DNA from 4 places in the Rhizobium sp. NLR16a genome. Region 3 is predicted to be linked to each of the others. Evidence: riboswitches for the same ligand, from Rfam matches in the RefSeq annotation. Region 3 holds a riboswitch; each other region holds the start of a gene.
The links. Region 3 has a riboswitch for cobalamin ahead of bluB (5,6-dimethylbenzimidazole synthase). Riboswitches for the same ligand answer to the same signal wherever they lie in the genome.

Region 1 (7,343 bases), 1.5 Mb from region 3:
GCGTGAAGACCGCCCGCACCATCATCACGATCATACCGCTCATGATCACGACCATGCCCATGACGACGAGAAGGAAATTGACGGCCGGCATGGGGACGACCATGCGCCGATGGCCGGTCGCTGGTGGCGGAGCAGGAAGGGCCGGCTGACCATTTTTTCGGGTGGAGCGCTCGTTGCCGCCTATGCCGTCGGCCATGTGGTGCCGGCGAGTGCGTCCTACGCCTTCGTCGTCGCGATACTGGTCGGTCTGCTGCCGATTGCGCGGCGAGCCGTCATGGCGGCTTTGTCCGGCACGCCGTTTTCGATCGAGATGCTGATGACGATCGCCGCCGTCGGCGCCGTCATCATCAATGCGGGCGAGGAAGCGGCGACCGTCGTCTTCCTGTTCCTCGTCGGCGAGTTGCTCGAAGGCGTGGCGGCGGGCAAGGCGCGCGAAAGCATCCAGTCGCTGACGGCCCTGGTGCCGAAAACCGCGCTGCTCGAAGACAATGGCCAGATGCGGGAGGTGCCGGCGGAAAGCCTTGCCGTCGGCGCGGTCATCATGGTTCGCCCCGGCGACCGCATTTCGGCGGACGGCGTCATCGTCTCAGGCGAGAGTGCGATCGACGAGGCCCCGGTGACGGGCGAGAGCACGCCGGTGCGCAAGGGCGTCGATGCCGGCGTCTATGCCGGTACGGTCAACGGTGATGCGGTGCTCAGGGTTCGCGTCACGGCGGCCGCTGCCGACAATACCATCGCCCGCGTCGTCAAGCTGGTGGAAGAAGCGCAGGAATCGAAGGCGCCGACGGAGCGCTTCATCGATCGGTTCTCTCGCTATTACACGCCGGGCGTGGTCGTCGTCGCCGCACTTGTCGCGGTCGTTCCGCCGTTGTTTCTCGGCGGCGCGTGGGGTGAATGGATCTACAAAGGCCTTGCCATCCTGCTGATCGGCTGCCCCTGCGCGCTCGTCATTTCGACGCCGGCGGCGATCGCCGCTTCGCTGTCGGCGGGCGCGCGGCGCGGGCTCTTAATGAAGGGCGGCGCGGTGCTGGAGACGCTCGGCACGGTGACGATGGTCGCCTTCGACAAGACAGGCACGTTGACGGAAGGCAAGCCTCGGGTGACGGACATTGTTTCCTTCGGATTGGGCGAGGTGCAGCTCCTGTCGCGCGCGGCTGTGCTCGAGCAGGGCTCCAGCCATCCGCTGGCACTGGCGATTCTCCACCGCGCCAAGGCGGACGGCGTGCCCGTGCCGCCGGCCTTCGAACTGGAAGCGCTGCCGGGCAACGGTGTCACCGGCAAGGTCGGCGGCGAGACATTGGATCTCTTGTCGCCGCCCGCCGCCCGCGAGTGCGGGGCGCTGAACGGGGAGCAGGAAGCGCGTATTGCAGGGCTCAATGATGAGGGCAAGAGCGTATCGGTGCTGCTCGTCAATGGCACTGCGGCCGGCCTGATCGCCATGCGCGACGAGCCGCGCGAGGATGCCGGGGCGGGGCTCTCCGCGCTCAAATTGGCCGGTGTCAAGGCGATGATGCTGACCGGCGACAACAAGCGGACGGCGGCAGCCGTCGCCGGCATGCTCGATATCGACTGGCGCGGCGAGATGATGCCCGAAGACAAGCAGCGGGTCGTCGGCGAATTGAAGCGTCAGGGCTTCGTCGTCGCCAAGGTCGGCGACGGCATCAACGACGCGCCGGCGCTCGCCGCCGCCGACATCGGTATCGCCATGGGCGGCGGCACCGATGTGGCGCTGGAGACCGCGGATGCCGCCGTGCTGCATGGACGCGTCGGCGACGTGGCGCGGATGATCGCGCTTTCCAAGCGGACGATGCGCAATATCCTTGAGAATATCACCATTGCGATCGGGCTGAAGGCTGTCTTCCTGGTGACGACGATCGCCGGCATGACCGGGCTCTGGCCGGCGATCCTCGCCGATACCGGTGCCACGGTGCTGGTGACGATCAACGCGCTCAGGCTGCTTCGTGTACGGGGATGAATGTTTTGCCGGTGGCGGTTTGAAGACCAGCGATTCGGGGCCGGTCATCCGTTAGGTCGGCGCTCAGTTTGCTGACAAGGTCTCATGCTCGGCCTTGTGCCGAGCATCTCACCACTGCAATTATCTGGCAGGAAAGCTCTTATTTTCAGAATGGACCTGGGTGGATCGTCGGCACAAGGCAGCACAAGGCCGAGGATGACGTCGCGGGTTTTGCGTCGTCTATCCGCAGCCTGGCAGCTGGCTATAGGCCAGCCCCACCACGGTCATCTCCAAGCCTGTTTTCGTTAAGCTTTCGTTGTCCATGTTTTTCACAGGAATGCAGCGATTTCAAACCTGCCGTAACGCAATGCACAAACCATCCGTTGACGTGAATTACGATTCGCGTACTATATCTAGTGTTCAAGGTTCCTTCGATTCGTGAGGATCGCGGGCTAAGACGGGAATACGGTGCGCTGCGCCATCATGGTGCGACAATGCCGGAGCTGCCCCCGCAACTGTAAGCGGCGAGCAACTGTCCGATTTCAGGTCACTGGAGCATGATGCTCCGGGAAGGCTGGGGCAGGGTGCTTCGACCCGTGAGCCAGGAGACCTGCCTCGAACGAAACGTCCACGGGCGGGGTGTCCGGAAGGTCGCGTGCATGAAGCGGAATGATCCGTGTCTGTTGCGCTGCCCCGAACGTCCGCATGAGCATTTCGGGGGTTTGAAGTCATGTCGAGAACATCAAAGCCGCCGCCCGTGCACATCCTGCGAGGGATGATGTCGGGCGTTTAAAGCGCCAACTTTGCCAGATCATTATCAAGCATTGCCCCGGACGTCGCACGGCGCCCGATCCCAGTCCTGTGTCCTGCATTCACTGACATCACGAGGAAGATGATGAGCGTTACCGTTTACAGCAAGCCGGCCTGTGTCCAATGCACGGCCACTTACCGCGCCCTCGATCGCCTGGGCGTCGATTATGAGATCGTCGATATTTCCGAGGATGCCGAAGCGCTCGATCGCGTGCTTGGCATGGGCTACATGCAGGTTCCGGTCGTCGTTGCCGGCGAGCAGCATTGGGCGGGCTTCCGCCCCGACATGATCAGCGCGCTCTCCTGACCGGAGAAAAGCGGTGGGGCTGATCGTCTATTATTCCAGCCGATCCGGGAACACCCATCGTTTCGTCGAGAAGTTGGGATTGCGCGCGACGCGCATTCCCGTCGGCGCTGAAGACATCCACATTCGCGAACCCTATGTGCTGATCTCGCCCACCTATTGTGGGGACGGCGGCCCAGGGATCGTCAAGGGCGCCGTGCCCAAGCAGGTGATCCGTTTCCTCAAAGAGGCGGAAAACCGCTCCAACATCCGCGGCGTGATTGCCGCGGGCAACAGCAATTTTGGCGAGACCTACGGGCTTGCCGGCGACGTCATCTCGAAGAAGTGCCAGGTGCCGTACCTCTACCGGTTCGAGCTCCTGGGAACAGCCGAGGATGTCGCCAATGTCAAAGACGGGATGGGACGATTTTGGACACGGGAACAAATCTGACGCGGGATACAGGCGCAAAACCACTTAAAGCGGCCGAAACACTCGACTATCACGCACTGAACGCGATGCTGAACCTCTATGACGATGAGGGCAGGATCCAGCTCGACAAGGACCGCATGGCGGCCAAGCAGTATTTCCTGCAGCATGTGAACCAGAACACCGTGTTCTTTCACAATCTCCGGGAAAAGCTCGATTACCTCGTGACCGAGGGCTATTACGAGCGGGAGGTTCTCGACCAGTATTCCTTCAATTTCGTCCGCGGCCTGTTCGATCAGGCCTATGCGCGGAAATTCCGCTTCCCGACCTTCCTCGGCGCTTTCAAATATTACACCAGCTATACGCTGAAGACCTTCGACGGAAAGCGCTATCTCGAGCGCTATGAGGACCGCATCTGCATGGTGGCGCTGACCTTGGCGCGGGGCGATGAGGCGCTTGCCCGTGACATGGTCGACGAGATCATTTCCGGGCGTTTCCAGCCGGCGACGCCGACTTTCTTGAATGCCGGCAAGAAGCAGCGCGGCGAACTCGTTTCCTGCTTCCTGCTGCGGGTCGAGGACAATATGGAATCGATCGGCCGGTCGATCAATTCGGCACTGCAGCTATCGAAGCGCGGCGGCGGCGTGGCGCTGTCGCTGACGAATATCCGCGAGGCCGGCGCGCCGATCAAGCAGATCGAGAACCAGTCCTCCGGCATCATCCCGGTGATGAAGCTCTTGGAAGATAGCTTCTCCTACGCCAACCAGCTCGGCGCGCGCCAAGGCGCGGGCGCGGTCTATCTCAACGCGCATCATCCCGACATCATGCGTTTCCTCGACACCAAGCGCGAAAATGCCGATGAGAAGATCCGCATCAAGACGCTGTCGCTCGGCGTCGTCGTGCCTGATATCACCTTCGAGCTCGCCAGGAACAATGAGGACATGTACCTGTTCTCACCCTATGACGTGGAGCGGGTCTACGGCGTACCCTTCACCGAGATCTCGGTGACGGAAAAGTACCGGGAGATGGTGGCGGACGCCCGTATCTCGAAGAAGAAGATCAAGGCGCGGGAATTCTTCCAGGTGATCGCCGAAATCCAGTTCGAGAGCGGTTACCCCTACATCATGTTCGAGGACACGGTGAACCGGGCGAACCCGATCGCCGGCCGCATCTCCATGAGCAATCTCTGCTCGGAGATCCTGCAGGTGAGTGAGGCGAGCGAATATAATGACGACCTCTCCTATAAGGATCTCGGCAAGGACATTTCCTGCAATCTCGGCTCGCTGAACATTGCAGCGGCGATGGATTCAGCCGATTTCGGTAAGACGATCGAGACCTCGATCCGGGCGCTGACGGCGGTGTCGGACATGAGCCATATCGCCTCGGTTCCCTCGATCGAGAAAGGCAATGACGAGAGCCATGCGATTGGCCTCGGCCAGATGAACCTGCACGGCTATCTCGCCCGCGAACGCATCTTTTACGGCTCCGAGGAAGGCGTCGATTTCACCAACATCTATTTCTATACGGTGACCTACCACGCGATCCGCGCCTCGAACCTGCTGGCGGTCGAACGCGGCACCAGCTTCAAGGGCTTCGAGAATTCGAAATATGCCTCGGGGGAATATTTCAACAAATATACGGAGCAGGAATGGAAGCCGGCGACCGGAAAGGTGCAGGCGTTGTTCGACAAATCAGGCATCCCCGTTCCGACGAGGGAAGACTGGCTTGCGCTGAAGAAGGCGGTGATGGCCTCCGGCCTCTATAACCAGAACCTGCAGGCGGTGCCGCCGACGGGATCGATCTCCTATATCAACCACTCGACCTCCTCGATCCATCCGATCGTCTCGAAGATCGAGATCCGCAAGGAAGGCAAGATCGGCCGCGTCTATTATCCGGCGCCGTTCATGACCAGCGACAATCTCGACTTTTACCAGGACGCCTATGAGATCGGGCCGGAGAAGATCATCGATACCTACGCGGCGGCGACCCAGCACGTCGATCAGGGCCTGTCGCTGACCCTGTTCTTCCGCGACACGGCGACGACGCGCGATATCAACAAGGCGCAGATTTACGCCTGGAAGAAGGGCATCAAGACAATCTACTACATCCGCCTTCGCCAGATGGCGCTGTCGGGCACCGAGGTGCAGGGGTGTGTGTCTTGTACGCTGTGATTTGATTTCGGCCGCGAGCCTTTGCGCGAGTGGCCCCTCATCCGCCTGCCGGCACTTTCTCCCCCGATGGGGAGAAGACATCTGCGGCAGGCGCGACATCCCCTTTCCCCTCGGAGAGAGGGTAGGGTGAGGCGGCTGCGAACGCCAACAATCTATTGGAAAGACCTCATCATCATGAACATAGCCGTAAAGCCGATCAGCCGCGTCCGCGCCATCAACTGGAACCGCATCGAGGACGACAAGGATCTCGAAGTCTGGAATCGCCTCACCGGCAATTTCTGGCTGCCGGAGAAGGTGCCGCTGTCGAACGATATCCCCTCCTGGGCAACCCTGACTGCGGCCGAGCAGCAGCTCACGATCCGGGTCTTCACCGGATTGACGCTGCTCGACACGATCCAGAACGGCGTCGGCGCCGTCAAGCTGATGGAGGACGCGGCAACACCGCACGAGGAGGCAGTGCTCTCCAATATCTCCTTCATGGAGGCGGTGCATGCACGCTCCTATTCCTCGATCTTCTCGACGCTCTGCCTGACGCCAGATGTCGACGATGCCTATCGCTGGTCGGAAGAGAATGAATTCCTGCAGCGGAAATCGGCGCTGATCATGGAGCAATATGCCTCCGGCGATCCCTTGAAGAAGAAGGTCGCGAGCGTCTTCCTCGAGAGCTTCCTGTTCTATTCCGGCTTCTATCTGCCGATGTACTGGTCGAGCCGGGCAAAGCTCACCAATACGGCCGATATGATCCGGCTGATCATTCGGGACGAGGCGGTGCACGGCTATTATATCGGCTACAAGTTTCAGCGCGGACTGGAGCTGTTGTCCGAAGAGCGCCGGCAGGAGATCAAGGATTTCGCTTTCGACCTCTTGCTCGAACTCTACGACAACGAGGCGAGATATACCGAGGCGCTCTATGACGGCGTCGGGCTCAGCGAAGACGTCAAGAAGTTCCTGCATTACAACGCCAACAAGGCGTTGATGAACCTCGGCTACGAGGCGCTGTTCCCGACTGAGGCCTGCAAGGTCAATCCGGCGATTCTGTCGGCGCTGTCGCCGAATGCCGACGAGAACCACGACTTCTTCTCCGGCTCCGGGTCCTCCTATGTCATCGGCAAGGCAGTGGCTACCGAAGATGAAGACTGGGATTTCTGAGACTTAATTGCAGTCTCCCCTTATCTTTTGCTTCGCCATCGACCACATTCACGGAAACTGAATTCGGTATTCGTCGGTGATGCGGCGTAGTGGGGTTTCGATGTCCTCTTTTTTGAACAAGGCCGGGGCTGTTGTTGAGACGGACGAAGGCACTTGGCCGATCCGCAGGAGGCGGATCCTCGACTGGCTGGTGAACGAGACGCGCGGCGAGCGCTTTATCGACAACATCCTGGTGGCAATGTGCGAGAAGCTGTTGGCGGCCGGAGTGCCTGTGGCGCGCGCGACGCTGCATTTCAGGACGAACCATCCACAATGGATAGGCGCCCGCATCCTCTGGAAGGAGGGCATGGCGGAGGCGAAGATCAACACATTCGCCTATGGTGTCGAAAACACGCCGGAGTTCCTGAAGAGCCCCGTCAACGCGATCCATCAGGGGGCAGAGGAGGTGCGCAGGCAGCTGGAAGGCAAGGCCGACGCCGACGAGGATCCGTTCTTTCAGGAGATGCGTAACGACGGCCTTACGGAGTACATCGCCTGGCCGATCGAGCA
Region 2 (7,343 bases), 1.1 Mb from region 3:
CCCGGTCAGCAGATAACCCTCCAGCCATCCCTGGCAGAGATGTTCGGAAAGCACCTCTACGACGCGTCCATCGCGGGAGAGATGGATATCATATGGTTCGATATCCTCCATCCACACGCGGTTGGTGACCTCGAAGACGCTGCCGAGGCGGTTCGACTCCGTCTCGTCGGGACCGAAAATGCGGAAGTTTGCCGCCTCCGCGTTGAGCTTCATCGTATCGCGCAGGTAATGGCCGAGGATCTCGGTCGATTGGGCGGCGACGCTGCCGCGCCTGCCGACGTCAACCGCATAGTCGCCTATGGCGGGAACATCGAGCTCCCGGCGCAACAAGCCGCCATTGGCATGCGGATTGGCGCCCATGCGGCGTTTGCCGACGGGGGCCAGCGCCCGCAGGTCGGTTTTCAGCCGGCCGTCGGCATCGAACAGATCTTCGGGATCGTAGCTTTGCATCCAGTCCTCGAGAATCCTGCGATGGCCCTCATTCTCGCGGCAGTTGGAGACCGGCACCTGGTGGGCTCGCCAGAAACCTTCCACCTTCTTGCCGTCGACCTCTTTCGGACCGGTCCAGCCCTTGGGGCTGCGCAGCACGATCATTGGCCAGCGCGGGCAGCCCGCCGCAGCCTTGCCGCTGCGGGCTTGCTCCTGAATCCCACGGATGCGGTCGAAGAGCTGATCCAGCGTCGCAGCCATCTGTTGATGCATGTCGCGCGGCTCATGGCCGTCGACGAAAAACGGCTCGTAGCCGTAGCCTTCGAAAAGACGTTTGAGCTCGTCGTCACCGGCCCGGCCGAGAATGGTCGGATTAGCGATCTTGTAGCCGTTCAGATGCAGGATCGGCAGAACGGCGCCGTCGCGGGCGGGATTGAGGAACTTGTTGGAATGCCAGCTGGCGGCGAGCGGCCCGGTTTCGGCCTCGCCGTCTCCGACGACGCAGGCGATGGTGAGGTCGGGGTTGTCGAAGGCGGCGCCATAGGCATGGACGAGGGCGTAGCCGAGTTCGCCGCCCTCGTGGATCGATCCCGGTGTTTCCGGCGCCGCATGGCTCGGAATGCCGCCCGGAAAGGAAAATTGGCGGAAGAGCCGGCGCATCCCTTCGGCGTCTTCGGTAATATCGGGATAGATTTCGCTGTAGGTGCCTTCGAGATAGGTGTTGGCGACCATTCCCGGCCCGCCGTGACCGGGGCCGCATATGTAGATGATGTCGAGATCGCGGGCGCGGATGAGGCGGTTCAGATGCGCATAGATGAAGTTGAGGCCGGGTGTCGTGCCCCAGTGGCCGAGCAGGCGGGGCTTGATGTGCTCTGACTGCAGCGGCTCGCGCAGCAGCGGATTGGCAAGCAGGTAGATCTGGCCGACCGACAGATAGTTGGCCGCCCGCCAGTAGCGATCGATCAGGGTGAGTTCAGCATCGGTCAGGGCGGCGGCGGTCGAGACATGCTTTTCCATGGGGCTTCTCCCGTTCGAAAACGCGTTCAACGTCAGTTCTAGCCGTTAGCGCGAGCGCGCCATTGATCTGGATCAGCGGACGCGGAGAACGGACAGCGCCTCGTCGGCGATCACCTGTTCTTCGTCCGTGGCAACGACATGGGCGGCCATGCGGCTTTCCCCGGTGCTGATCGTGAATCTGTGGGCGGCGTTGGCCTTTTCATCAATCGAAAGGCCGAGCCAGGACAGGCGTTTCGCCACGCCGGCGCGGATTTCCGGCTGATGCTCGCCAATGCCGGCGGTGAAGACGACGGTATCGAGGCCGCCGAGTGTTACCGCCATGCGGCCGATCTCGCCGGCAATGCGCAGGATGAACAGATCGATCGCCTGGCGCGCTTCCGGCCGTCCGTCCGTCAACAGATCGCGCGTATCGGCGCTGATGCCGGAAACGCCGAGCAGGCCTGAGCGTTGATAGAGCAGATCCTCGATCTCACCCAGCGATCGTTTTCTCTCTCCTGCCAGATGCAGGATCACGCCGGGATCGAGCCAGCCCGGGCGTGTCGCCATCGGGATGCCGTCGAGGGTGGAAAAGCCCATGCTGCAATCGCGGCTGATGCCGTTTTCCATCGCACAGAGGCTGGCGCCGCTGCCGAGATGGGCGACCACAGCCTTTGCCGCATGCGGCGCCTTGCGCGCGAGTTCACTGGCGATGAACTTGTAGGAAAGTCCGTGGAAGCCGTAACGCTTGATGCCCTCCTCATGCAGGGAACGGGGTATGGCGAGGCGGCGCACGAGATCGTCCTGCGTGGCATGGAAGGCCGTGTCGAAGGAGGCTGTCTGGACAAGATGTGGCTTCAGATGGCGGAGCGCGCGGATGAAGCGCAGCGCTTGCGGTTGGTGCAGGGGTGCGAGCGGGATCAGCGCTTCGATCCCATCGGTGGCGGCGTCATCAAGCGCGACGGCGCTCGTGAAGCGCTCGCCGCCATGGACGACGCGGTGGCCGGCCGCGGCTGCGGCCGCCATATCGAAATGATCGGCGAGACGCGTGAAGGTCTCGTCGATGACTCCGTGCAGATCGTCCGTCACCTCCGCCTTCAGCGGCATGTCGAATGTCTGCGATCCCTTGGTCAGGTCAAGCGAGAGCGGCTCGGCGCGGAGATCGATGACGCCCTTGCCGAGGCGTCGTGCCCCGGCGTCATCAATTGAGAAGACCCCGATCTTCACAGTCGATGAGCCGGCATTGAAGGTCAGGAGAAGGTCGGGGAATGACATGTCTTCAGAGAGCCCGCGCAGTCGTCACGATGGGCGAACCTAGCGCCGAAACTCCCGCTGGAAAGGCATCATTTGGCGGTTGCCTTTGCTTCGGTCGATCCCCACGCCTGTCAACCTCGCACGTGCGGTCATTGAGCATTGGCGGCACAATGGCGGCAAGAGCTCCAGCTGCAATAGCCCCCCGTGCGCAACAAGACGGTGCGTGGCGGCCGATCGGGACGCAAAAGCTTGGGTTCTGTTGAAATAAGCTGGGGTCAGGCCGTTGACGCCAGATTGACGTTGCGATCGCGGATGAAGATGCTCGCCTCGGCGGCGGGCATCGCCTTGCCGAAAAGGTAACCCTGGCCGATGTCGCAGCCGAGCTGCAGCAGGAAGGCAAGCTGGCCATGCTCCTCGACACCTTCCGCAGTCGTCTTGATATTGAGGCTTCTGCCGAGGCCAAGCATGGCGCGGACGATTTTTTCCTGGCGTTCGTCATCGCGATAGGTGGCGATGAAGCTTTTGTCGATCTTGATCTTGTCGAAGCGGTAGCGGGCGAGCTGGGCGAGGCTCGAATAGCCTGTGCCGAAATCATCGAGAGCGATCTGAATGCCGGCCGCGTGCAGCTCTTCGAGAATGACGGCGGCGATAGCGGGATCCTGAATCAGCGCGTTTTCGGTGATCTCAACTTCCAGGCGTTGCGGCGGTAGCCGGCTTGCCGAAAGGACCTTGAGGATGCGTGACGTCAGCAGCCTGTCTTCCATCTGCACCGGCGAGACGTTGAAGGACAACGTGACATGCTCCGGCCAGGTGAGCGCATCGCTGCAGGCCTGCGCAAGGAGATCCTCGAACAAGGCGGTGATCATCCCGGTTTCCTCGGCAATGTCGATGAAAACAGTCGGCGGAATGTTGACGCCATCCTCGCCGATCCAGCGCGCGAGGGCTTCGAAACCGCAAAGCTGGCCGGTCTTCAGATCAATCAGCGGTTGATAGAAAGGCTTGATCGCCTTATTGGCGATCGCGGCGCGCAGTCTGGTTTCCAAGGAGGCGCGTTCCGTTACCCTATCCTGCATCGAATTTTCGAAGACGAGATGATGGTTGGGGCCGCGTGATTTGGCCTCATACATGGCGAGATCGGCACGGTGGGCGGCGTCTTCCAGCGGCTCGCTGCCCTCGACCCAACGATCGTAGCCGACGCTGGCGCCGACTTCGACGGCAAAACCATCGATATGAATCGGGCGGGTGACGGCCTGGATCAGCAGCTTGGCGAAGCGCTCCTCGCGTTGTGTCGTCAGGGCAAAGGCGACGACGATGAATTCGTCACCGCCGAAGCGGTAGACGCAATCGGCATTGCCGAGCGCGCAGATGCGTTTGGCAACTTCGACCAACAAGACGTCGCCGCCCTTGTGGCCGACGAGATCGTTGACCTTTTTGAAGCCGTCGAGGTCGACGGAGAAGATGGTGACGTTTTGGTTCCATTCCTCGATTTCGGCCTCGTCGCTTCTGACCGGCCGTGAGAGGATTTTGCGCTCGAAGGCATAGCGGTTCGGCAGCTTGGTCAGATGGTCGTGCGTTGCCGTCCAGTCGGCCTTTGCCTGGGCGGCGGCGCGCAGTTCCATTTCCTTGCGCAGATCGGCAATACGCAGCACCGAGTAGATGAAGCTCATGGTGCCGGCGATGCCGAGTCCCAGAACGAGCTTGTCGGCGCCGTATTCACGGAAAGCGGTCATGAAGGAAACCAGGCTGTCGTCGAACCGCAGCAATGTAGCTAGGAGCCAGAGGGTAATCCCCAAACCGACGATCGACATGCATTGCCTTCCGGCTCTGCTCTGGAAAAACACCGGCATTATGCCTTCTCCAACTCCACCCGCGCCGAGATATCACGAAAGTCTGAAATGTTCGTTGAAACCAGAAGGCGAATTATCGGAGGGGGCGGTTTGCGGTGAGCCGCCGGCAGACGGATAGCGTTGCGATGCGGCCAGGACCGGCACTGCGGCTGTTTCGCCGGTCCCGTTCAGGAAGAATGTTGCTACAGGTGATTGGGCCGAAAAGATGCCCAGAAGAACGAAGGCGAGCGTGCTGACGCATCGCTCGCCTTTTCCAGTGCTTCAGGCGGTGACGATCAGCAGCGGAACGCTGAGGATGAGACCGGCCAAAACCGTGAACGTGGCGACGCGCATCAACCGCAGGCGCCGTGTACGCTCTCCACTCCAATCATATGTCATTCTTCCATCTCCTTGGGACAAGGAAGTAGTCCCCGCAAAACCGGGTTCAACAGCAATGACGCGATTTGCTTGTGCAAGGCTGGATAAAATAAGGAATCTCTAATGCTGGAAGCGCAGCGACCAGCGGCTTCCGTTGCTGGTCATCCGAAGGATGGCGAGTGGCTCGACGTCGCTCAGCCAGAAGGAGGAGGGTGGCGCCTGAAGCACGTGGGCGACTGCAGCCCGGATGACGGCCGCGTGGCTGATGGCGATCACGTGACCGCTTCGGGCGGACTGGGCATCCATCCAGCCAGCGACGCGCTTTCGCAGGTCGAAAACACTCTCGCCGCCGTGAGGGGCCACCCCCGGCTCGGTCATCCAGGCCGTGAGGTTTTCCGGCTCTTCCGCCTCGATCGCCTCGATCGGCCTGCCAGCCCAGCGGCCATGGTCGCAATCTCGAAGCGACGGATCAATCTGCGCTTCGAGACGGAGCGCCTCAGCCGTCTGGAGGGCGCGCATGGCGGGGCTTGTGACAATACGATCGGCGTGGGGGAGGGCGGCCATCCTGGCTGCTTCTTCCACGGCCTTTTCTTCCAGCGGTTCGTCGAGCGGAAACTGGGCCTTGCGGTTCGCCGACGTCGCGCCGTGGCAGATCCAGGTGAGGCGCATATTCACGATTGTTCTGATCTCCGATGACGGGATGGGGACGGCCTTTGCCGGCTTCGTGAAGTTTCGTTGACAGTCTCTTCGGCGTGCAGATATAACCGTGCTGTTGCGGGTTTGGAAGCCGGTGGAAATCCGGCGCGGTCGCGCCACTGTGACCAGCGTGTCGAAACTTCTTCACGCTGGAAGTCAGACCCTGCCGCACAACACTCTTTCGACTGAACGCGTCATTCCGGAGGAATACATGTCTGACACCACTTTCGCGCCTGTCGCGGCGCCGGCGCCGATCCCTGTAGGGGAAATCCTTCCCTGGGCGATCTTCGGCGGTCTGCTGATGCTCATCGTTCTTTATTTCGTCGGCACCGAGGAGGGCGCGATGGCGCTGTTCAACGGCATGTATGTGCACGAATTCGTGCATGACGGCCGCCATCTCCTCGGATTTCCCTGCCACTAAAGCGCATCGCGATCTTTCGGATTCGCTTCTCGCGCTTTAGGTCTTTGTTTTACGCATGTCGTTATCGCAAAACCGCTGCACAGTTTTGCGCGACAAGGGGGAATACTGACATGGTTGGAAAGCTTCTGCTTCGCGGCATGCTCGCGGGCCTGATTGCTGGCATCCTCGTTTTCGCCTTCGCCCATACCTTCGGCGAGCCGCTGGTCGATGCGGCAATCGCCTTCGAGGAAGCGAGCGCCCAGGCGGCGGGCGAAGCTGCCGAACCTGAAATCGTCAGCCGGGCCACGCAGGCCGGCCTCGGCCTTTTCACAGGCGTCATGGCCTACAGCATCGCCGTCGGCGGGCTTTTTTCGCTCGCCTTCGCCTTCGTGCACGGCCGCTTCAGCAGCCTATCGGCGCGCGGCACCTCGGCCGTCATCGCCATTGCCGCCTTCGTGGCGGTCGTGCTCGTTCCCGCCATCAAATATCCGGCCAACCCGCCGGCTGTCGGCAATCCCGATACGATCGGCGCCAGGACCGAACTGTTCTTCCTTATGATCGTTGTTTCGCTCGCGTCGCTGATTGCCGCGATCGCGCTGTCGCGCCGCCTTGGCGAGCGCTTCGGTCGCTGGAACGGCGCGATTATCGCCGGCGTCGCCTATCTCGTCTTCATCGGCTTCGTGCTTTATCTGCTGCCGCCGATCAATGAGGTGCCCGAGAATTTCTCGGCGATGGTGCTCTGGCGGTTCCGCACGACCACGCTCGGAATGCACGCGATCCTTTGGGCAACGCTCGGTCTGGTTTTCGGAGCGCTGGCCGAAAGACGTCTTGCCGCCAAGAGCGGTCTGCGGCCGGCGTTCCGGTGATGCGGCATATCGGCAGGTTTGCTTTTCTCGGTCTCATCGCGAGCCTGTTGCCAATGTTTATCGGAAATGCTCTCGCCCATGGGAGCAACTCTGGCGGCTCTCATCCCGGGCTCGATATTCCGGCAATTTCCCACGGCGAGATGGCGGTCATTTCGGAGTATCGCAGCAGCATCAGCATGCTGGCGTCGCGGGCGGCCGATACGAACGAATCGTTCCGGCGTGTCCTGAACTACTCGGAAATCCAGTATTCCTATTGCCTCTGGGGCCGGATGCCGGGCAGCGTGACGGACGAGGAAAGCCCTTTCAACGAATGCGCCCATGCCTATCTCGCGGCGACGAAAGCCGTGCTGATGGCGATGCGTGAGATGCCGCGAGAGGCACCCGCGGCGGGCGAAATCATCTCGGCCATCGACGCCGACATGGCGGGCCGCGGACTTGCCTTCATCACCTGCCAGTTCAGCGGTGAGGCTTTCAACACCGCCGATATTATCAAGCCGAGCT
Region 3 (7,343 bases):
TCGCGTCATGGCATTCTGGAGCCTCGGCGGTTATCTGCTCGGTTTCCTGACGGCCCTCGGCGGGCGTAACATGGTCTGGGTCTGCACCGAGGCGGTTGAAAGCACAGTTCACCGCCATCTCGAAGATCAATTGATCTTCCTCAAGAGCCGCGATCCACAGCTTCACGGCCTCATCGCTTCGATCCAAGAAGAGGAGTTGGCGCATCTCAGGGAGGCCGAGAGGAACCAGACGAAACGCGGCATCGGCCGCGCCCTGCTTCTGCCAGTCATCGCCGCGCTCACGGACCTGATGATCTGGCTCTCGACATGGGGAGACTCAAGCTGGATGCGTGCCGAAATAGCCCGCTCCAAGGGTGTTTGATGGTCTGGCAGCCGCTTCTGGCGCCATTCAGTCATCACCGGTCTTGGCCCAAAGCAGGCATTGCTCTGGGCCAAAGGGCTCAATGGTCTGGAGACGGCGAAGTCAGTTCTTCGCAGGTGGCTTGGGAGGCTCGGCCAGGTTGATCCGGTTGCCCTCACCGTCGAATATCTGAGCCACGAGCCCAAAGTCGCCTTCGATTTTGTTGGCGAGTTGCAAGCCCTGACGCGAAAGCCTTTCGAGCTCAACCTCGAGCTCGCGGACGACGATCGTTATGATCCCGTTGCCGGCGCGTTTGTCATCCTTCCAGACCTGCAGGCCGGCCCCGCCCATGTTACGCCACTGAGCCATGCCCGCTATCGGTTTGCTATCTGCGGGGCGTCCCATGAGCTTTTCATACCAGATGAGCGCCTCGTCAAAGTTGGAAACGGTGGCGGAGGCGAAGATGCTCTGGACAGTTATTGAAGTGGTGGTCATGTTGTACTCCTTGTTGGACAAATGGATGTCGTGCAGGAGTTCTCGATTTCGACAGGCCGCGCAAAAAAGCTTGCGGTCATCACAAAACTTTTGAGCGCTGTTCTTCGAGGTGGCGCCGTTCTGCCTCCGACCAACACAATCCGATAGCGACCGTGAAAGCTTCCGCCGCCTCGACATGCCTGCCTAGCTCGGCGCAAATCTGCGCGCGGGCCGTCCAGTACGGCAGGTAGTCGGCCATTCGCGGATCGCCGGCAAGCGCATGTATGTCACCAAGAGCCGCGTCTGCCTGCCCTATCCGCACGAGAGCCACGGACCGATTGAGCGTCACGACGGGCGACGGAGCAATCCTGCCCAGCACGTCATAGAGGGAAACGACGTCCTGCCAGTTTGAGATGCCGCTCAAACGGCGCGCGACATGGGCAGATTGGATGGCCGCCTCTATCTGGTAGCGGCCAGTCGGACCCTTTGCGTTGGCTTCTCGCAGGAGACCCTCGGCGAGGCGCAATTGATCGTGATCCCAAAGTCCGACATCCTGGCTATCCAGCGGTACGAATGCACCGTCGGGGGCCCTGCGGGATGATCGCCGCGCCTCCGTATAAAGCATCAGCGCAAGAAGACCTTTCGGCTCCGGCTCATGCGGAAGCAGGGATACAACCACGCTTGCAAGCCAGATTGCCTCTTGTCCAAGCGCTTCCGCCCTGTCGATGTCCATCCACCCGCTGGTATAGGCGGCGTAGATGGAGGCGAGTATCGGCGGCAGCCGGTGCGATAGTTCCTCCTTTTCCGGCACGAGGAACGGAATTTTCCCATCCCTGATCCTCGCCTTGGCTCTTACGAGCCTCTGGCCCATGGCCCTCGGAGAGACGAGAAACCGCGCGGCGATGTCTGCAGCGGTCAGGCCCAGCACGGTCTGGAGGATCAGCGGCGTTCGCGCGGAGGCATCGATGCCAGGATGTGCGCAGGCAAACATGAGCGCCAGTCGCCTGTCCGCAATTTCCTCATCCATTTCCGCCGCTGCCGAGAGTTCCTCGGCGATGAGGGTAAGACGATCGGCGCTCTTCGCCTTCACTTTGTCCTTGCGCCAGTCGTCGAGCTCGCGCCTGCGCGCGATCGTCAACAGCCAGGCACCGGGGTTATCGGGCACGCCATCGACAGGCCATTTTTCGAGAGCCGTGAGGAACGCAGTCGCGAGCGCATCCTCGGCGGACGCGATATCACCCAAGCGCGCGCCAAGATAGGCGACGAGGCGACCATAGCTCTCGCGCGCCACTCGCTCTGCTACACCTCGGGCAACGGTGGAACCCGAAACCGTCATCCTGCATGTTCCGACGCATCCCTGATGCGACGAACCTCAACCGTTCCCCAGGACGCAGCAGGGCAGCGCGCCGCCCATTTGTTGGCTTCGTCCATATCGGCAACGTCTATGATAAAGTACCCACCGAACTGTTCGCGAACATCCGCATAAGGGCCGTCCAGAACACTGACGTCATTCCCTTGAACGCGAACGACACTCGCCTCAGAGGAACCGACCAGGGCATTGCTGGAGACGAATGCTGCCGCTTTCTCCAGCGCTTGCTGATAGGCATACATCTGGCCCATGAAGCGCGCCATGTCCTCGGGCGCTATGGACTTCCCGGCAGCTTCGTCCGCATGCAGCATCAGCATGTAGCGCATTTGCTTTATCCCCAGTGAAAACCAATCCCCAGCAGGAGCGAGCTGGGAGAATAACAATTCGGATGAAGAAGGGAACTGCTGTTAACGGCTGCAGTGTCCGTCGCCGGGGCAACGCTGTTGCCCGCATCTTCTGGATAAAATCCCGAAAATGCGCTAGGAATTGATCCAAGCTTATTAAGAGAAATACCTTAAGAGACAAGGTACGGCGAATGGACGCCACCTTTGACCGATCGACACTTTCTCACTTCCGGACGATGCCGTGAAACGCCGAAACCTGTCTCTTGCTCTTGTGCTTGCGCTGGCATCGCCGGCTGCCGCACAGAGCAGCGCCGTCTGCAACGACCTGCGTGGTCGCCTGGCCGACCTACCACGATCGATCGGCAACAATAACGGGCAGGAAGCGCGCCAATATGCCAGCGCAATCGCCGAGCAGAACCTCGAGCTGCGCAAGGTCCGCAACGATCTGCGCAGCTATGGCTGCACCTCGGGTAGCATGGTGGTGATCGGCGGCGAGAATGCCGATTTTTGCGCCGAGCTTTCTGATGCCGAAGCCCGGATGGTCGACAATATCCGTTATCTCCAGGATCAGCGCGACGAGTTGCGCAGCCAGGCCGGCGATGACGACGCGCGCCGGGAATTGACGGCGGCCCTCGAACGCAATGGTTGCAGCAGCGACAATTTCTATGCCCCGACCGAGCGCAGCGCCAGCGATCCTGCCCCAAGCGTCGAGGAACAGGCGATGCGCACCGACACCTTCATCCCGCTTGGCGGCGGTGAAGAGGCCGATCCATTTTACGGCCTGCCGAGGGCCGAAATGTTTTCGCCGGTCAGCACCATTTGCGTTCGCAGCTGCGACGGCGGCTTCTTCCCGATCAGCTCGAACACCACCTCGGTCGATTTCGGCCGCGATGCGCAGACCTGCGCCAAGATGTGCCCCGGCATCGAGACCGAGCTCTTCTATCGCGACGTGACCAGCACCGAAGCCTCGAACATGATCTCGGTCGCAACAGGCGCGCCCTATAGCGCCATGAAGAACGCCTTTGCCTACAAGAACCGCGCTCCCGGCGAGAAAAATACCTGCGCCTGCAATCTGACCGCCTATTACGAGGAGATGCGCGGCAAGCAGACCCTGGGCGAACCGCCGCAGCAGGGCTCGATCACGACGGTCCGCACCAATCCGCCGGCGAAAGATACTGCGGCAGCAGCAGTCCCGCCGCAGCCATCCGTTCCCGAACGTCCCTACGACCCCACGCAGAACAAGGTCCGTCAGGTCGGCCCGCAATTCCTTGCTGGCGACCAGGGCTCGATCGACCTTGCCAATCCGGCGACGCCGGGCCCGCAACCACAACAGCAGTAATTGCTAAGGGTCGTTGCGTCCCCATCCGTCGTGGAAAACCAGTTCCTCGAGCGGCAGCCGCTGCCGCCAGCCTTTGACCGAGAGTTCCGGTTCATCATAAAGCCGATCGACAAAGCCGGCGCATAGCCAGGCGACCACCTCGATATGCTCGGGTATGCCGAGAATTGATTTCAGGTCGCCTTCACGAAAGATGCTGACCCAGCCGATGCCGACCCCTTCGGCGCGGGCCGCAAGCCAGAGGTTCTGGATGGCGCAAACGGTCGAATAGGAATCCATCCGCGGATTGTGCGTCCGTCCCAGCACCACGCTGCCGCCGCGAGTGGGATCGCAGGTCACGCATATGCCGAGCGGCGCCTCCACGATGCCTTCGAGCTTGAGGGACCGATAGGCCTGCCGCCGCTCGCCTTCGAACATCGACGCCGCCTCTTCGTTGGCCTTGGCAAAGGCGTCGCGCACGCGCGCACGGACAGCTGGACTATTCACCAGAATGAAATTCCATGGCTGCATGAAGCCGACCGACGGCGCATGATGGGCGGCTGTCAGGAGCCGCGCCACGACGTCGTCGGGCAACGGATCGGGCAGGAACTGGCTGCGCACGTCACGCCGCGTCATGATCGCGTGATACACGGCTTCGCGCTCGGCCAGCGAAAAACCGGACGCCGCCGAAAGGGCATCCGCAGCAAAGGGTCGCATCGTCAAATCCCCAACAACGCAACCGCCCGCCGTCCGCGCGGGTTGGGTCTATCTCGCCAGGCCGGTCTTCTGACTTGGCTTCATCCATCTGCCGCAGCCTTCCCGGCAAAAGCCAGTGGCGCGATGAAGCGGCAGACGTCGGCCTTACAGCGTTGGGCACGTTCCGGCCTTGCACCGGATTCCCGATTCTCCCGCCTGGACGGCGGGCACCTGACGCCGCATCTATTTCAGGAAAACGACGCGGCGGCAAGTGCACGCAGACCGAACCTGAAACCAGGCTGCATATGGCTGATCGAGGGGCGGATCACCGGGCAGACACCCCCCTCCTCGGCGATCTTTTGGTCGCAGGAGGAAACAGCCTCTGTGTGCCCGCCCATCCTCCTCTACTTTATGATTTATTCACACATCAAATCCACACTGCCTTTGCGCGTTTTGGGTCGCAAACTCCGACATGGGCATGAGCGCTCGTGATGTGACCGTCAGCGTCGATGCCGCGCTGATGTGCCGGTCGCGAAGATGGTCGACCGAGCCGCAATTCCAGGCTCCACGGATGTTCCAATTCTTGAAAACGATGCCCCTGACAGCCAAGCTGGCGGCGATTATCGTTGCCGTCAATCTCTGCGGCATTTCCGCCTTGGCCACCTATACATGGATGTATGAAACCCGGGCGCTGGTTGATGGCGCCCACGCAAATTGGTCCAAGGATGCGGAGCAGTTTGCATCTCTGGCCGCCGGCGGCGTCAAATGGGGCAAGGCGAACGCCGTTCGCGAGGCTTATTCGCTGTATCGTGACGATCCCTCGCTCGATCTTGTGCAATTTGCCGCATTCAACGCAGAGCTCGCTGCCGTCGACAGCTGGACCCGCGACGGCGTTTCCGGTTTGCCAACGCCGGCCGACCTGGCGACCCGCCTCAGCGCAAAACCCGACAAAACGACGATCAATGACAGCGGAATGTCCGCCGGTTTGGTCACGATTATCGCGCCGCTGCCGCTGGACAAGTCGGGCAAGACAACCGGCTACATCGTCACGAACTGGTCTGTCGAAAAAATCACTTCCGAAGTCCGCCAGAAGGTCCTCGTTTCGCTGCTCACGCAGTCCGCCATCACCGTTCTCGCCGTCATCGCTTTCCTCCTCGCCATGCGCAGCCTCGTTGGCAGGCCGCTCAGGATCCTCAGCAAACGAATTGGCGCGCTGCAGAATGGCGACCTCGCCTCCTCCGTTGCCTACAAGGAGAATGGCGACGAAATCGGCTTCCTCGCCCGTGCGCTGGAGGTCTTCCGTCACGAGGCGATCGCAAAGGTCGAAAGAGAGCAAGTCACTGCCGAGCAGACCGCCTCGTTCGACGCCGAACGGGCCCGCAACGCATTGCTGACGGAAGAAGCCGGCAACAGGCAACGGCTGGTGATGACCACTCTTGCGAACGCATTGGAAAGACTGGCCGCCGGCGACTTCTCGATCCAGCTTGCCGATCTCGGCCCTGAATTCGATAAATTGCGGCAGGACTTCAACAACATGGTCCAGGCCGTCGCAGCCGCGCTGACAGAGATAAAGATCGCTTCCGTCGCGGTTGAGGGCGGATCGAGCGAGCTGGCTTCCTCCGCAGATCAGCTGGCCAAACGGACCGAACAGCAGGCGGCAGCACTGGAACAGACCGCTGCGGCACTAGATGAAGTGACGACGACAGTCAAAACATCGTCGCAGCGGGCTGAAAATGCTGGACAATTGGTCGAGGAAACCAAGCGAGGTGCTCACGTCTCGGCGACGGTGGTGCGCGACGCGATCGGCGCGATGGACCGGATCCAAACCTCCTCCAGTCAGATCGGCCGCATCATCGGCGTCATCGACGAAATCGCATTCCAGACGAATCTGCTGGCGCTGAATGCCGGCGTCGAGGCCGCACGCGCCGGCGAGGCCGGCAAGGGATTTGCGGTTGTCGCACAGGAGGTTCGTGAACTCGCCCAGCGCTCGGCAAATGCGGCAAAGGAAATCAAGAACCTGATCAACGTTTCCGGCCAAGAGGTTGCTGCCGGCGTCGGGCTGGTGAACGAGACTGGCGACGCTCTCCTGAAGATCGAGGAGCAGATCAACCGCATCAGCGACAGCATCGCTACCCTCGTTCAGTCCTATCGCGAGCAGGCGACCGGTCTGCAGGAAATCAACGGCGCGATCAACCAGATGGATCATGCGACGCAGCAGAACGCGGCCATGGTCGAAGAAACGAACGCGGCCTGCCAAGAGCTGCTGTCGCAGGGACGCCGGCTGCAGGATTCGGCCGGCCGGTTCCTCGTCGGCGCATCCTTGGCGAGTCAGCCCAGGCCGGTCCAGCCGAGCGCCAGTCAATCTCGTCCGGAAACCAGAACCGTCGTGCCGCGGCTTGCAGGAAATGCAGCCGTTGCCGCTTCTCCCGGTGCCTGGGAGGAGTTCTGACGCCGCCCCCCCGACGAGACTTTATTTTTCAGCAACTGATCACAGGAAGGGAACAGTTATGAAGAGAGTTGTGACCGCATTGCTTTTCACCTCTGCCGCTATCGTCGCGCCCATGAGCGTATCGATGGCTGAGGATGCCAAGCTTGCCCCTATCGCCGACTACGTGAAGAGCGACGTGAAGCCCTGGCTGAACGATCCCGCCATCATCGAGGCCATCAAGGCGCAGGACACTGCGAACGCCAAGCTGAGCGAAGCCGACATCGACGCTCTCGACAAGAAATGGCGTGGCGAGGTCGACGGTTCCGACCATTCCATGATCGATGGCGTGCTTGGCAATCAGCTGTCGAAATTCCTTC
Region 4 (7,343 bases), 140 kb from region 3:
CGAGTGGGTCAAAAGGACGCTGAAGCGCGCGACTCACCTTCTCCCCGGCGGTGAGAAGGGGGGCCGAAGGGTCAGATGAGGGGGCCACAGACTCGGCCTCGCTTGCGCTCAGCCGCCCGCTCCTGCCGTCGCTCGCCCCCTCATCTGTCCTGGCGGACATCCTCTCCGCGCTGGGGAGAAGGGGGAAACTCAACCTAGCATCCGCAGCAATCGCCCGCTGCAAACTCGCATCACAGCCCTCTCCCAGCCCGCGCGGGACCCGCGCCAACGCCACGGTCAAGTCCGTCAGCAGCCGCCCCTCCGGCGACACGCCGAACACATGCAGCCCGTCACGGATCTGCATCTCCTTCAGATCGCAGAGATAGGCATCAAGCTTCTTCAGCGCCTCACTTTCGCTCTCGCCTTTCGCAATCCCCGCATCCCGATCCAGCCCGATATCGGCGACGAGATCGAGGATCTGGCGGCTGAGCAGCCGGATGCGGCGGGGATCGCCACCCGAAGCTTCGTAATATTCATCGACCAGCGCCTCCAGATCCTTGAGCGGTCCATAGCTTTCGGCCCGCGTCAACGGCGGCGTCAGGTGGTCGATGATGACGGCGGCGGTGCGGCGCTTCGCCTGCGTGCCCTCGCCGGGATCGTTGACGATAAAGGGATAAAGGTGCGGCAGCGGCCCGAGGATCGCTTCCGGGTAACATGTCTCAGACAGCGCCAGCGCCTTGCCCGGCAGCCATTCGAGATTGCCATGCTTTCCCATGTGGATGACGGCGTCGGCGCCAAATTCGCGCCGCAGGAAAGCATAGAAGGCAATATAGCCATGCGGCGGCACGAGATCCGGCGAATGATAGCTCTCCTTCGGATCGATATTGTAGCCGCGCGCCGGCTGGATGCCGACCAGGACGCCGCCGAAGCGGGCGAAAGGCAGGGCGAAGACGCCGTCGCGAAAATGGGGATCGTTCTCTGGCTCGCCCCAGCGCGCCCTCACCTCATCCTGAATCTTTTTGGGAAGAGATTCCAGGAAGTTTTTGTAGCGACTGAGCGAAAGAGCCTCGCGGATGACCCGGCCGTCATGCCGGGAATTGGTCGGCCCCTCCATCAGATGCCAGATCAGCGCGTCGCCATCGGCCGGAACATCGGCGACCGGGTAACCCGCACCCGCCATCGCCCGAAGCACCTCGATGCTGCCGGCCGGCGTGTCGAGTCCGACGCCGTTGCCGAGTCGGCCGTCGCGGTTCGGATAATTCGCCATGATGAGGGCGATGCGCCTCCTATTGGCGGGCGTCCGGCGCAGCCGCACCCAACTGGCGGCGAGCTCCGCCGTATAGCGGAGCCGGCCGGCGTCGGGCAGGCTTGCGACGATGTTCGCCTCGACAGCCGCGTCGTAACGCGCCGCCGTCTTGAAGGACACCGCCCGCGCCAACACCCGCCCGTCGACTTCGGGCAGCGCCACATTCATGCCGAGGTCGCGCGCCGACAGACCCTGCGACGAGGTCACCCAGGCCTCCCGCGACGAAGCCGACAGGATTGCCTGCAGTACGACTGCGCCATCCGTCTCCAGCACAGTCGGTTGCCGGTCCGCGCTCGGCGCGGAGACCGCAAAGCCCGTTGTGTTGATGACGACATCCGGTTTCAACGCCGAAAACACGCTCTCGAGAATGCCTGTCGAAACGGGATCCTTTAGGCTGTAGGCAAAGACCGGCAGCGGCCGCAGGCCAAGTGCGGCCAGGGCCTCGACCAGCGCCTCGACCGGCCCGGTCTCGCCGCTCTGGACGAGGGCACGGTAGAAGCTGATGGCGACGATGGGGGACGTGGGTTCGAATTCCACCTCTTCTGTCGAGCTTGGTGTACCCCCCTCTGTCCTGCCGGACATCTCCCCCACAAGGGGGGAGATCGGGGATGCGAGGCTTCGCTCCATCTCTTCAGCCGAAAGTGCGGCATTCTCACGCAATTTTTTTGTTGGAAGTCCGAGCGACTTGCTGATCTCCCCCCTTGTGGGAGAGATGTCCGGCAAGACAGAGGGGGGTGCCCCACGCTTGACGGACGACGTTGGCGCGACATGCGAACCGACGACCCGCCGCCACTCTTCGACCCCGATCGCCCCTCGCCCCGGCCACCAGATCCCCGCCTTCATCAAAGGCACTGCCAGCGCCGGCTTCTCCGCGCCCGATAGCATCGCCGAGGCATAAGCAAGGAAGCTCCGCGTATTGGCGTCGCCGCCCTCGATCAGATAGACCCAGAGCGCGTTGAGATCGTCGAGGTCAACATTGGAGAAAGGAACCAGCCCCGCATCTGGCTTGGCATCGCCAGGCAATACTGCAATCAGTGCGCCGTTGCGGGCGGCAACGGCGTGCAGCGCCTCCAGCGCATAATGGAAATAGCTGGCGCCGCCGAGCGCACGCACGACGATCAGCTTGGCGTGCCGGGCCGTTCGCTCGACATAGGTATCGACTGACATCGGATGCTTGAGGCTCATCAGATTCGCGAGCCTCAGCGAATGCGGCATCCCCTCGCACCCGCGATAGGCGGTAGCGACCGCGGCAAGTTCGGTGTCGGCAGCCGAAAGGAACAGCATATCGCCCGGCGACTGGCCGAGGTCGATTGCCTCTTCGCCGTCGCTGATCGTTCCCTGCTGGGCCAGAAGCAGATGCATCGATTATCCTTGAACGAGCGCTTCAATCGCCTTGCGCACCGCGCCCTGGTTCATTTCGTGCAAGCCGATGACGACAAGGCTCGTGCGGCGCGCCTCGCCCGCTGCCCAGGCGCGGTCGAAATACTGGTCGATGCGGCTGCCGACGGCCTGCAGCTGCAGGCGCATGGGCTTGCCCGAGACGTCGATGAAGCCCTTGAGGCGCAGCACATCATGCTCGGCGATGATGCCCTTCAGCTTCTCGACAAAGACTGTCGGATCGGAAACAGCGCCGAGTTCGACAACGAAGCTGTCGAACTCGTCGTGGTCGTGTGGCGCCCCATCCTCGTGCTCCAGCTCGTGATGGGATTTGCGGTTGGCGATATCGTCTTCCGCGCCGATGCCGAGGCCGAGCAACACGCCTGCCGGCACCTCGCCATTCCTGGCCTCGATCATGACCGGCTTGCGGGCGATGCGGGAGGCGACTTCGTTCTTCACGCGGCCCAGGCCATCCCCATCGATCAGGTCGGTCTTGTTGAGGACGATGAGATCGGCGCATGTGAGCTGGTCTTCGAACAGCTCCTCGATCGGGCTCTCATGATCGAGCGAGTCGTCCTCGACGCGCGCCGCCTCGACAGCAGCATGGTCATCGGCGAAACGGCCGGCGGCAACGGCCGCACTGTCGACAACCGTAATGACGCCGTCGACGGTCACCTGGGTGCGGATATCAGGCCAGTTGAAGGCGGAGACCAGCGGCTGCGGCAGGGCGAGGCCGGAGGTTTCGATGACGATATGGTCAGGCCGCTGTTCGCGCTCCAGGAGCTTCGTCATCGTTGGAATGAAATCGTCGGCGACGGTGCAGCAGATGCAGCCATTGGTGAGCTCGATAATGTCGTCCTCGCTGCAATTCTCCGCGCCGCAGCCCTTCAGCACCTCGCCATCGACACCGAGATCGCCGAATTCGTTGATGATAAGCGCAATCTTTTTGCCGCCGGCATTGGTGAGCAGGTTGCGGATCATCGTCGTCTTGCCGGCGCCAAGGAAGCCGGTGATGACGGTTGCGGGGATTTTCTGCTGGATCATGGAACTTCAACCCTTCATTTTCAGCGGCAGACCGGCCGCGATGAAATAGACTTCGTCGGCCTGCGCCGCGATTATTTGGTGCAGCCGTCCGGCATGATCGCGAAAATCGCGCGCCATCCGATTGTCAGGCACGATGCCGAGGCCAACCTCGTTGGAAACGAAGACCAGCCGCGCCTTGGCGCCAGGCAGGAAATCAGCGAGCGCGGCAAATTCCACAGCCATCTCGCGCTCCGCCATCATCAGGTTAGTCACCCAGAGAGTCAGGCAATCGACAAGCACAATGCGCCCCTCGCCGTCGATCGCGGCAAGCACGCCGAGAAGATCGAGCGGCTCCTCATGCGTCGTCCAGGAAGGGCCGCGATCGGCCTTGTGCTGGGCAATACGCGTCTGCATCTCCTCGTCCCAGGCACGGCCGGTGGCGAGGTAGTGGCGCTCGTCGCCGCTTGCCATAACGACATTTTCGGCAAAACGGGATTTGCCGGAACGGGCGCCGCCGAGGATGAGGGTGTGGGAGGGGGCAGCCGTCATGCCCAGACAGTCCTATGACCGGATGCGGTACCCCGCCCCACCTCATTCCTGTGCTTGTCATAGGAATCCAGCCACGGCGCGTCGGCGCCGTGAATAATTCTATGCTGCCGTGAAGGGATTCTCCTGTGCCCAAGGACTTGGGCCCGCTGGATTCCTGTGACAAGCACAGGAATGAGGGAGGAAAGGAAACTCCTTCCCAGCGGCCCCGTGCCGGACGGCGGCGGCATCTGCAAGTCACCTTCCAAGCGCACCACCAGAGGCGGCGCTGAATTCAATCGTTCAGCCAAAACAACCTCCGTGCTGGCAGCGGGTCTCTTGCCCAGGGTTGGGCTTTTCGCCCGGCACGGAAGGCAGGTCTCCTGGCTCGCGGTTATCGGCGGCGATCGGGGCGAACCGGAAGTCCGGTCGCCCCTGATCGTGCCAGCGGATCTGCCTCGCCTTCCCGGCTGCCTCGGTGAAAAGGTGGACGATTCGTAGAGATAGAGGCGTCCGACCCCGGTTGATCACCATGCATTTCCAGTGGCTTTTCCGGCATGCCGCCCACCCCGCCCGCCTGCACGATTGCAGCCCGCCGGCCGAAAGGGTTCGATGCCGGATGGAAGACCCTGACCGCTCTACAGTCGCGGGGTCGGCTGTGATGAAGGCGCCCGATGTGGGTCCGCCCCGTCACATTCCCTTTTCATCCGGAAGGCGAAATGCCGATCCGGAACCATCCGTTATCCCTGGGATGGTTAGGCAAGCCGGGGGGTGAAGTCAACCGACCTTCGCAACCGCTCCAGCTCCAGACTGCGCAAAAGATCGGCCAACACCACTGACCCTACCGGAAATATCGTCTATTATCAGCGGCTTACGTCATAAATATTTGACCCGACCGTCGGCTTTTCGCCGCAATTGCGTTGCAAGGCGACTGCACCTCCGCCCTTGACCCGGCCTCTCATCGCCTAGTTGTCTAGCCATGCTTATGAAATTGGATCGGCGCCGCCTGCGCACGCTGCGTGTTTTCTTCGATCCGGGCCGGCTGCGCGCCCTGACGCGCCGCAGCGAAGTTGGCTTGTCGCTGGCAGGCGCCATCGTCGGCATCGCCTCGGGTCTTGCCGTGACCGGCATGAGCTATGTCTCCAACGAGTTGCACCAGCTAGTTTTCGGCATCGCCGACAGCGAAAGGTTGAGCGCGTCGGTCATCGAGGACAAGATGCTGCTGCTTACCGCCCCGGTCATCGGCGGTACCCTGCTCGGCCTGCTGCTTCTGGTCCTCGCCAAACGGCGCAAGAAACCGATGGTCGACCCGATCGAGGCGAATGCGCTGCATGGCGGCCGCCTCTCGTTGACCGACAGCATCATCGTTGCCGTGCAGAACCTGATCTCCAACGGCTTCGGCGCCTCCGTCGGTCTGGAGGCCGGCTATACCCAGCTCGCCGCCGGCATTGCCTCCAAATTCGGCCTCAAGCTGCAGCTGCGCCGCTCGGACCTGCGCATACTCGTCGGTTGCGGCGCGGCCGGCGCCATCGCCGCCGCTTTCAACGCGCCGCTGACGGGCGCCTTCTACGCCTTCGAGCTGATCATCGGCACCTACACCATCGTGTCGTTGACCCCGGTCGTCGTCTCCGCCCTCGTTTCAACCCTCATCGCAAGGTTGCTTGCCGAGGGCGATTTCACCATCGATATCGGCAGCTTCGGCTCGGTCGTGCCGGCCGATTATATCCCGGCGCTGCTGCTCGGCGTCTTCTGCGCCGGCGTTGGCATTCTCCTCATGCAGGGCGTGGCCTTCGTCGAGGAGGTGGCGCGCAAAAGCTCGATTGCCCCGCCCTTTCGCCCGGCGCTCGGCGGCATTATCGTCGGGCTTCTGGCGATGATTTCGCCGCAGGTGCTCTCGGCTGGCCACGGCGCGCTGCATCTGAACCTCTCCCGCGACGTGGCAATCCCGGCGCTGATCGGTCTCTTCCTCCTGAAATCCCTTGCCTCGGCGATCTCGATCGGCTCCGGTTTCAGAGGCGGGCTGTTCTTCGCCTCGCTGTTCATGGGCGCCCTGCTCGGTAAGCTCTTTGCTTATTGCGGCCCCTATTTCGCCGATGCGACATTGACGCCGGTCATTTATGCCGTGGTCGGGATGAGTTCCCTGGCGGTCGCCGTCATTGGCGGGCCATTGACGATGACCTTTCTGGCGCTCGAAATCACTGGCGATTTCCCGATCACGGCACTGGTTCTTGCCGCCGTCATCACCTCCTCGCTCGTCGTGCGCTCGACCTTCGGCTACTCCTTCGCCACATGGCGCTTCCACCTGCGCGGCGAAAGCATCCGCAGCGCCCACGACGTTGGCTGGATCCGCAATCTGACGGTGAACAAGCTGATGCGCGCCGACGTTAAGACGGCAAAGGCCGATATCTCGCTGGAAGACTTCAAGAAGGCCTTCCCGATCGGCTCAACCCAACGCGTCATTCTCGTAGAGGAGAACGAAAAATATGCTGGCCTCGTGCTGGTGCCCGAGATCTACGCCAATCCGACCGACGCCCAGGACGAGAGCCAGAGGCTTGCCGATTTCGTCCGCTACCGCAATGATTTCCTGCAGCCGCAGATGAATGCAAAGCAGGCGGCGGCGATCTTCGACAGGAGCGAAAGCGAAGCGCTCGCCGTCGTCAACAATCTGATCGAGCGCAAGGTGGTGGGGCAGCTCAGCGAAAGCCACACGCTGCGCCGCTACAGCGAAGAACTCGACCGGCGCCGCCGCGAGGTGTCGGGCGAGATTTGAGCGAGCCTAAGAAGCGGCGCGGGCAAGCCTGTAAACGTCGGCTCTCTTCGAAACGCCGCGCAGATCGAAAGCGCCGAGATAGTCGCAGGGCACGGCGCAGGTCGCTGCGAAGCTTTCTGACAGCAGCAGGGGCTGCTCAAGCGTTCCGCACAGCTTTTCAAGCCGCGACGCCTCGTTGACGGCCCTGCCGATCACGGTGAAGTCCAGCCGGCCCTGGGCGCCGACATTTCCGTAAAAAACCTCGCCGAGATGCAAGACGACATCAATACCGATATCGGGGCCACCATCCAGCGTCCGTTCGCGATTGAGCTCCTCGTTTGCCCTCAGCAGGTTCTGCGCCGAAGCCAATGCGGCCTTGCAAGC

Region 1: another riboswitch for cobalamin. It lies ahead of nrdH (glutaredoxin-like protein NrdH); the one in region 3 lies ahead of bluB (5,6-dimethylbenzimidazole synthase).
Region 2: another riboswitch for cobalamin. It lies ahead of J7U39_RS01585 (CbtB domain-containing protein); the one in region 3 lies ahead of bluB (5,6-dimethylbenzimidazole synthase).
Region 4: another riboswitch for cobalamin. It lies ahead of cobU (bifunctional adenosylcobinamide kinase/adenosylcobinamide-phosphate guanylyltransferase); the one in region 3 lies ahead of bluB (5,6-dimethylbenzimidazole synthase).

What each region holds. Positions count from the first base shown of each region.
Region 1 is NZ_CP072865.1:16,842-24,184, forward strand. Features, by position in the region: gene J7U39_RS00085 (heavy metal translocating P-type ATPase) at 1-1,975, shown strand, start outside; cobalamin riboswitch at 2,361-2,587, shown strand; gene nrdH (glutaredoxin-like protein NrdH) at 2,850-3,071, shown strand; gene nrdI (class Ib ribonucleoside-diphosphate reductase assembly flavoprotein NrdI) at 3,085-3,498, shown strand; gene nrdE (class 1b ribonucleoside-diphosphate reductase subunit alpha) at 3,477-5,645, shown strand; gene nrdF (class 1b ribonucleoside-diphosphate reductase subunit beta) at 5,820-6,794, shown strand; gene J7U39_RS00110 (adenylate/guanylate cyclase domain-containing protein) at 6,895-7,343, shown strand, end outside.
Region 2 is NZ_CP072865.1:343,702-351,044, forward strand. Features, by position in the region: gene J7U39_RS01565 (phosphoketolase family protein) at 1-1,446, opposite strand, end outside; gene J7U39_RS01570 (acetate/propionate family kinase) at 1,519-2,697, opposite strand; gene J7U39_RS01575 (bifunctional diguanylate cyclase/phosphodiesterase) at 2,952-4,523, opposite strand; gene J7U39_RS01580 (histidine phosphatase family protein) at 5,001-5,555, opposite strand; cobalamin riboswitch at 5,612-5,762, shown strand; gene J7U39_RS01585 (CbtB domain-containing protein) at 5,788-5,997, shown strand; gene J7U39_RS01590 (CbtA family protein) at 6,108-6,842, shown strand; gene J7U39_RS01595 (hypothetical protein) at 6,896-7,343, shown strand, end outside.
Region 3 is NZ_CP072865.1:1,468,133-1,475,475, reverse strand. Features, by position in the region: gene J7U39_RS07025 (demethoxyubiquinone hydroxylase family protein) at 1-361, shown strand, start outside; gene J7U39_RS07020 (VOC family protein) at 464-835, opposite strand; gene J7U39_RS07015 (DUF6596 domain-containing protein) at 915-2,150, opposite strand; gene J7U39_RS07010 (YciI family protein) at 2,147-2,509, opposite strand; gene J7U39_RS07005 (DUF2865 domain-containing protein) at 2,769-3,866, shown strand; gene bluB (5,6-dimethylbenzimidazole synthase) at 3,870-4,559, opposite strand; cobalamin riboswitch at 4,601-4,788, opposite strand; gene J7U39_RS06995 (HAMP domain-containing methyl-accepting chemotaxis protein) at 5,110-6,987, shown strand; gene J7U39_RS06990 (hypothetical protein) at 7,046-7,343, shown strand, end outside.
Region 4 is NZ_CP072865.1:1,330,827-1,338,169, reverse strand. Features, by position in the region: gene cobN (cobaltochelatase subunit CobN) at 1-2,647, opposite strand, end outside; gene cobW (cobalamin biosynthesis protein CobW) at 2,651-3,706, opposite strand; gene cobU (bifunctional adenosylcobinamide kinase/adenosylcobinamide-phosphate guanylyltransferase) at 3,713-4,234, opposite strand; cobalamin riboswitch at 4,566-4,963, opposite strand; gene J7U39_RS06300 (chloride channel protein) at 5,190-6,980, shown strand; gene J7U39_RS06295 (adenylate/guanylate cyclase domain-containing protein) at 6,987-7,343, opposite strand, start outside.